Regions from separate parts of the Allobosea sp. LjRoot90 genome, predicted to be linked through region 1. Evidence: riboswitches for the same ligand, from Rfam matches in the RefSeq annotation. Region 1 holds a riboswitch; each other region holds the start of a gene.
The links. Region 1 has a riboswitch for cobalamin ahead of ACSQ3M_RS24225 (CbtB domain-containing protein). Riboswitches for the same ligand answer to the same signal wherever they lie in the genome.
Positions count from the first base shown of each region.

Region 2: another riboswitch for cobalamin. It lies ahead of ACSQ3M_RS17715 (TonB-dependent receptor plug domain-containing protein); the one in region 1 lies ahead of ACSQ3M_RS24225 (CbtB domain-containing protein).
Region 3: another riboswitch for cobalamin. It lies ahead of ACSQ3M_RS16615 (ABC transporter substrate-binding protein); the one in region 1 lies ahead of ACSQ3M_RS24225 (CbtB domain-containing protein).

Region 1 is NZ_CAXUTF020000008.1:83,795-86,047, forward strand. Features, by position in the region: gene cbiB (adenosylcobinamide-phosphate synthase CbiB) at 1-46, shown strand, start outside; gene cobO (cob(I)yrinic acid a,c-diamide adenosyltransferase) at 43-651, opposite strand; gene cobU (bifunctional adenosylcobinamide kinase/adenosylcobinamide-phosphate guanylyltransferase) at 654-1,166, opposite strand; cobalamin riboswitch at 1,225-1,408, shown strand; gene ACSQ3M_RS24225 (CbtB domain-containing protein) at 1,444-1,617, shown strand; gene ACSQ3M_RS24230 (CbtA family protein) at 1,628-2,253, shown strand, end outside.
Region 2 is NZ_CAXUTF020000004.1:484,615-486,867, reverse strand. Features, by position in the region: gene ACSQ3M_RS17720 (hypothetical protein) at 5-901, shown strand; cobalamin riboswitch at 956-1,155, shown strand; gene ACSQ3M_RS17715 (TonB-dependent receptor plug domain-containing protein) at 1,278-2,253, shown strand, end outside.
Region 3 is NZ_CAXUTF020000004.1:251,760-254,012, reverse strand. Features, by position in the region: gene ACSQ3M_RS16620 (FecCD family ABC transporter permease) at 1-389, opposite strand, end outside; gene ACSQ3M_RS16615 (ABC transporter substrate-binding protein) at 386-1,396, opposite strand; cobalamin riboswitch at 1,638-1,848, opposite strand; gene ACSQ3M_RS16610 (mandelate racemase/muconate lactonizing enzyme family protein) at 1,878-2,253, opposite strand, start outside.

The sequences.
Region 1 (2,253 bases):
TTGGGGGTTGGCGGCAGCTGGAAGCCTCGCCGCGCTCGCCCTCTAGAACTCGATCCCTTCCTGCGCCTTCACGCCGGCGGCAAAATGGTGCTTCACCAGCGTCATTTCCGTCACGAGGTCAGCGGCCTCGGTCAGCTCCGGCTTGGCGTTGCGGCCGGTGACGACGATGTGCAGGTCGGAGCGACGAGCAGCCAACGTCGCGACCACCTCCGCGAGCGGCAGATAGTCGTAGCGCAGGGCGATGTTGAGCTCGTCCAGCACCAATAGCCGGATGCTCTCATCCGCCATCAGTTCCTTCGCCTTGTCGAAGGCGCGGGTCGCGGCGGCAATGTCGCGGGCCTTGTCCTGCGTCTCCCAGGTGAAGCCCTCGCCCATGGAGTGCCAGGAGACCTGGTCGCCGAATGCGTCCAGCGCCTTGCGCTCGCCGGTCGACCAGGCGCCCTTGATGAACTGCACGACGCCGATGCGCCAGCCATGGCCGAGCGCGCGCAGGATCAAACCGAAGGCGGCGGTCGACTTGCCCTTGCCCGGGCCGGTGTTGACGATCAGCAGGCCTTTTTCGAGCGTCTTGCCGGCGACCTCCGCGTCCTGAACCGCCTTGCGCTTGGCCATCTTCGCTTTGTGGCGGGCGGCGTCCTCGGTCTCGTCCATCGCTACTTCACCTGCATCGGCAATCCGGCGACCATGAAGACCACGCGCCCGGCCTGCGCCGCAAGGCGCTGATGCAAGCGGCCGGCCTCGTCGCGGAAGCGGCGGGCGAGCGCATTGTCCGGCACGATGCCCAGCCCGACCTCGTTCGAGACCAGCACGACCGGTGCCGTCGCCTCGCGGCAGGCCGCGATAAGCTCGCCCGTCGCGATCGCGATATCGCGCTCGGCGAGCAGCAGATTGGTCAGCCAGAGCGTCAGGCAATCGACCAGGATGGGCTGCCCAGTCCGGGCATTGCGGATCGCCTCCGGCAGGGCGACCGGGGCGTCGACCGTTTGCCAATCGCGGGACCGGCGGGCGCGATGCTCGGCGATGCGGGCACGCATCTCGTCGTCATAGGCCTGGGCGGTGGCGATATAGGTCCAGGCGGGCGGCAGTGCCTCGATCAGCGCCTCGGCATGACGGCTCTTGCCGGAGCGGGCGCCGCCGAGGACGAGGGTGAGCGGGGGAAGGGTCATGTGAGCCGCCATGCGCTTTCCAGTCGGGCATTGCATTGCACAGCGACCACCGGATGGCTAATGATCATCCATGACGGTGCCTCGACGACGAGGTGAAAAGGGAACGCGGTGAAGGACCGCGGCTGCCCCCGCAACTGTAAGCGGCGAGTTCCGCGCCATCGGCCACTGGTTTTTCGACCGGGAAGGCGGCGCAGGACATCAGACCCGCGAGCCAGGAGACCTGCCGTCATTCGATGTCGTCCAACAGGCTGCCGGTGGGGTGGCCAGGAGTGAGCCAATGAACACCGCAACCGTTACCAGCCAGGCCAGCGTCTCGGAACGAGCGAAAGCCGTCGCCGCCGCGCTGATCCTCGGCTTCGTGCTGATCTACACCGTCGGCTTCGCCGCCTCGTCCAATATCCACAACGCGGCGCACGACACGCGTCACGGCCTCGCCTTCCCCTGCCATTGAGGGGAAGCACATGGTCACGCGTGTTCTCACGGTCAGCATCCTGGCCGGGCTCTTGGCTGGGCTGCTGATCTCGGCACTCCAGCACGTCACCACCACCCCGCTGATCCTCAAGGCCGAGACCTATGAGGCGGCGCTGCGTGTGCAAGGCGCCCCGATGCAGGCCGCCTTCACCGGCGACGCCCGCATCATTCTCGTCCATAACGACCCGAAAGCCGGGGCGGAACACACCGGCGAGCACGAATGGAAGCCGCAGGACGGCTTGCAGCGCACCGCCTTCACCAGCCTGGTGACGATTGCGACCGCGATCGGCTTCGCCGCATTGCTGCTTGCCGGGATGATCGCGGCCAACGAGCAGATCGACCAGCGCCGGTCGCTCGCTTGGGCCATCTGCGGTTTCCTCGCCTTCGGGCTCGCTCCGGCGATGGGGCTGGCGCCGGAACTGCCGGGCTCCGCTGCAGCCGAGCTCCAGCAACGCCAGCTCTGGTGGCTGCTGACGGCCGTGGTCACTGCCGGCGCGCTCTTCGTGTTCCTGCGGGTCGAAGCCTCCTGGGCCCGGGCGCTCGCCGTGCTGGCACTGCTGCTGCCGCATCTGATCGGCGCGCCGCACCCGGCCGCGCCGGAAAGCAAGGTGCCAGC
Region 2 (2,253 bases), on a different contig from region 1:
AGCCATGCTCAAGCCCGCCGCTTTCGCCCTTGCCGTCTCAAGCCTGCTCTCGCCGGCGCTTGCTGCCGATCTGCCCTCGCGCAAGGGCGCGCCGGTCGCGCCGCCCGTGCTTTCGGCCTGTACCGAGAGCGAGGGCATCCCGACCGACGCCTTCGGCTTCACGACGGGTTCGGACGTCGCCGAAGTCGGCTCCTTCGGCGCGAGCCTGACCTATGGCGGCGGCTTCGGTGTCCGCGACGGCCGCCAGGCCGCGCACGGCCTGCAGCTCCAGGGCTCCTACGGGCTCTTCCCCTGCTTCGAGATCGGCCCCTATCTGCTCGGCGGCTATACCGATGCCACCATCGCCGGCACGGGCGCCGACAGCCGCAGCTTCGGCGCCGGCGTCGAGATGAAATACCGCCTGCTCGGACGCGATTTGCACGGCATCGGCCTGACCGTCGTCGTCGACCCCAGCTTCAACCGCAACGACCCAAGCGGCGCCGGCAACTTCACCACCTACAACACCGGCATCCGCATCTTTGCCGACAAGACGCTGGTCCCCGGCAAGCTCTACGCCGCGCTCAACCTCTCGCACGACCTGACCTGGACGGGCCCGAGCCCCTATCTGCGTTCCTCGACCTTCACGGTCGGCGGCTCGCTCGCCTGGCAGCTGATCGACGGGCTCTATCTCAGCGGCGAGGTCCGCCATCAGCGCCGTCACAATGAGCTCGGCTTCGGCAAGGACGCCGGCTACGCCACCTTCGCCGGCCCCGGCATCTTCTGGCAGGCGACCAAGCAATTCGCCATCTCGGCCGCCTACAATGTCCAGATCGCCGGCAAGGCCAAGGGTGTGCCCGGCGATCTCGACATCACCAATTTCAGCCAGCATCTGGTGAAGGTGAAAGCGGCCTACAGCTTCTGAAGGCCCATTCGAGGGCAGCATCGGCCGGCCGAATTGACCCCGCCGCATTTCCGCCCTAGTCGTGAACGCGACGGTTCCCTCACGGGATCAAAAGGGAACGCAGTGCGGGTGGCTTAGCCACCTCATGCTGCGGCTGCCCCCGCAACTGTAAGCGGCGAGCCTTTCACCATATGCCACTGGGGCCTCGGACCTGGGAAGGCGGTGAAAGGCGGTGACCCGCGAGCCAGGAGACCTGCCGTCAGCCGTGGTCACACGCGAACACATCGGCCGGGGGTCCGCTGATGGGTGATAAGCCTTTGCGCGCCCGCTTGCGGGAGCGGAGCGGATTATCTCGTTCGCGGTGACGTGCCACTGACGTTACCGCCGAGGTTTTACCGTGATCCGTTTGCCCAGCCCCGCCAAGAGCGGGTGTTTCCCGTTCGTCTTCTCCCTGCTCGCCGCCTCGACCATGCTGACGCCGCTCGCGGCGCTGGCGCAATCGGGCGAGAAGCCGATCGCGCTGGACGAGCTCGTCGTCAGCCCGACGGGCGTGCCGACCCCGGCCAGGGAGATCGCCAGCTCCGTCACCGTCGTCACCGCCAAGGAGATCGAGCACCAGCAGCGCCGCACCCTGCCGCAGGCGCTCGCCGCCGTGCCTGGCCTCAATCTCGTCCAGACCAATGGTCCGGGCGGGCTGACCTCGGTCTTCATGCGCGGCACCAACTCGAACCACGTCAAGGTCCTGATCGACGGCATCGAGGTGAACGACCCTTCGACACCGAACCGCTCCTTCGATTTCGGCCAGATGCTGACCACCGATATCGAGCGGATCGAGGTGCTGCGCGGTCCCCAGAGCGGCCTCTATGGCGCCAATGCGCTCGGCGGCGTCATCTCCATCACCACCAAGCGCGGCGAAGGCCCGCCCAAGGTGACAGCCTCCGTCGAGGCCGGCTCCCACGGCACCTTCAACCAGAGCATCGGCCTCAGCGGCGGCAATGACCGCTTCGACTACGCCTTCGGCGTCAGCCATTTCCGCGCGGATTCGACGCCGGTGACCCCGCCCGGGCTGGTTCCGGCGGGTAGGCGCCGCAATCCCAACTCCTACGATAACTGGAGCTATTCCGCCCGCCTCGGCGCCCGGCTGACCGACACGCTGAGCGTCAACTGGGTCGGCCGCTATATCGACGGCCAGTTGCTCTTCACCAGCGATTCCGGCTTCCCGAGCCGGCCGGACGCTTTCCATTCCAGCCAGAACTACCGCCAGGCCTTCACCCGCGGCGAGGTCGTCTGGGATCCGTTCGAGGGGCGTTTCGTCAACCGCTTCGGCGTGTCCTACAGCAATCAGGATCGCTCGAACCGCCGGCCGAACGCCG
Region 3 (2,253 bases), on a different contig from region 1:
GCCGTGCCGCCAATGCCGACGCCGAGGATCAGCACCGCGACGGCGCCGGTCGAGGCGCCGGCCGAGATGCCGAGAACATAGGGCTCCGCCAGCGGATTGCGCAGCAGTGCCTGCAGGATCGCGCCCGAGAGCGCGAGAGCCCCGCCACACAAGCCCGCCATCAGCGCCCGGCTCAGGCGATAATCGAAGATCACGCCCTGCTGGATCGCGCTCACCGGGAAATCGAGGTCGAACAAACCGTTGCCGAGCGCCCGCAGCGCCGTCTCCAGCGGGATGCGCATCTCGCCGATCGTCACCGCCAGCGCCACCGAGAAGGTGAGCGCGGCGAGAGAAGCCAGCGCGATGGCGATCCGCGCCGGCCAGTTGGGGCCGTGGACGGCGTGGCTCAAGGAGAAAGGCCGAAGCCGGCGATCGCCTTGGCGAGAGTCTCGATGCCATCAACCGTGTCGAGACCGGCGCGGGTCGCGCCGACATCCAGGATGACGACGCGGTTGTTCTTCACCGCATCGAGCTTACTGGCGACGGGGTCGGTCTTCAGGAAGTCGAGCTTCTTCTCGATATCGTCAGCCGGAAAGCGGCGGCGATCCATCTTCACCGTGACGATCACCGCGGGGTTGGCGGCGGCGATGCTCTCCCAGCCGACCAGCGGCCATTCCTCATTGGTGCTGATGACGTTGCGGGCGCCGAGCTTCGACAGGATATAGGCGGGCACGCCGTTCCTGCCGGCCATGAAGCCGTCGCCCTTGATGTCCTTGCTGGAGAACCAGACGACGACCGGCACGTCCTTGGCCTTGACGTTCGCCACCGCCTGGACCGCCTTGTCCTCGCGTGCCTTGAGCTCGACAACGAGCGTCTCGGCCCGGTCGGCGACGTCGAAGATCTGCCCGAACTCGCGGATGTTGCGATAGACCAGCTCCATCGTGAACATCTGGGTGCGCACGCCATCGCCGGCGCCGGAATTGTCCTTGCCGACGCAATCGGTCGGCGAGACGTAAGTCGGGACCTTGACCTTCGCGAACTGGTCGCGCTTGCCGACGATGCCGTTGGGCCCGACATGCCATTCGAACATCGCGGTGACGAGATCCGGCTCCTGCGCCAGCACCGCCTCGAAGCTCGGATCATTGTCTGCGAGGCGCTTCACCTTGGCGTTGGTGGCCTCATAAGGCTTGGCGACCGGCGAGAACCAGACGGCAGTGCCGACGACACGGTCGCCGAGGCCGAGCGCGTAGAGAATCTCCGTCTGCGTCTGGCCAATCGCGACGACGCGCTTGGGCGGCGCACTGAAGGTCACGCTCTCGCGGCAGTTCTCCAATGTCAGCGGATACTGCGTCGGCGCGGCTGAGGCTGCGCCCGCGAGCAAAGTGCCGAGAAGCGCCGCGGCGGGCCATTGCAGCAGGCGGGCGAATTGACGCGCAGTCGGCACGGGACGAACCTCAAATGTAACAATGTTGCATTTCTGATAGAGTGGACGGCACGCAGCCGTCAAGCTCTGCGCGGTCGCGCGCATGGCGGTCGCCATGGACATGGACTTCATCGCTCCCCGAGATGACGGATGGGAGCTGCGCAGGGGATGTGGACAGATGGCGGGCTCGGACGACCGCCACCGATGCACACCTCCGGGACACCCCGCCCGAAAGACGTCTTCGACGATCGGGGCAGGTCTCCTGGCTCGCGGGTCGACGCTGGCTCCGCCCGGCCTTCCCGGCGCAAGGAGCGCCAGTGGACGATGGACGGAGGGCTCGCCGCTTACAGTTGCGGGGGCAGCCTCGGCTTTGGCGCAAGCGCGCCTCACCGAATTCCCTCTTAGCTCCGGAAGCAACCCGGAGAACCTCGATCACGGCTACCCTATAAGGCGGGACCGCGCCGTCAAGCGCCGCTCAGAGACTGGGCGTGCTGTAGAGCCGCTTGCCCTGGACCGAGATTTCGACGTCCTGGAGGTAGCCTTGCAGCGCCGTGGTCGCGACCTCGATGCCGAGGCCGGGCGCATCCGGCGCCGCGACCTGCCCCTGCGCATCGCGCTCCAGATGGTTGGCGGAGATCGCCGTGGCGAGCGGCTTCGGCATCGCCGGGTATTCGCAGATCTCGTGATCGGCGAGCCCCGCATAAGGCTGCAGCGAGGCCGAGAGGGCGAGATGCGAGGTGAAGGTGTGATTGACGAAGGTCACGCCTTTCGCCACCGCATAATCGGCCACCGCCTTCGACGGGCCAATGCCGCCGATCCGGCCGCAATCGATCTGGACATAGCCGATGGCG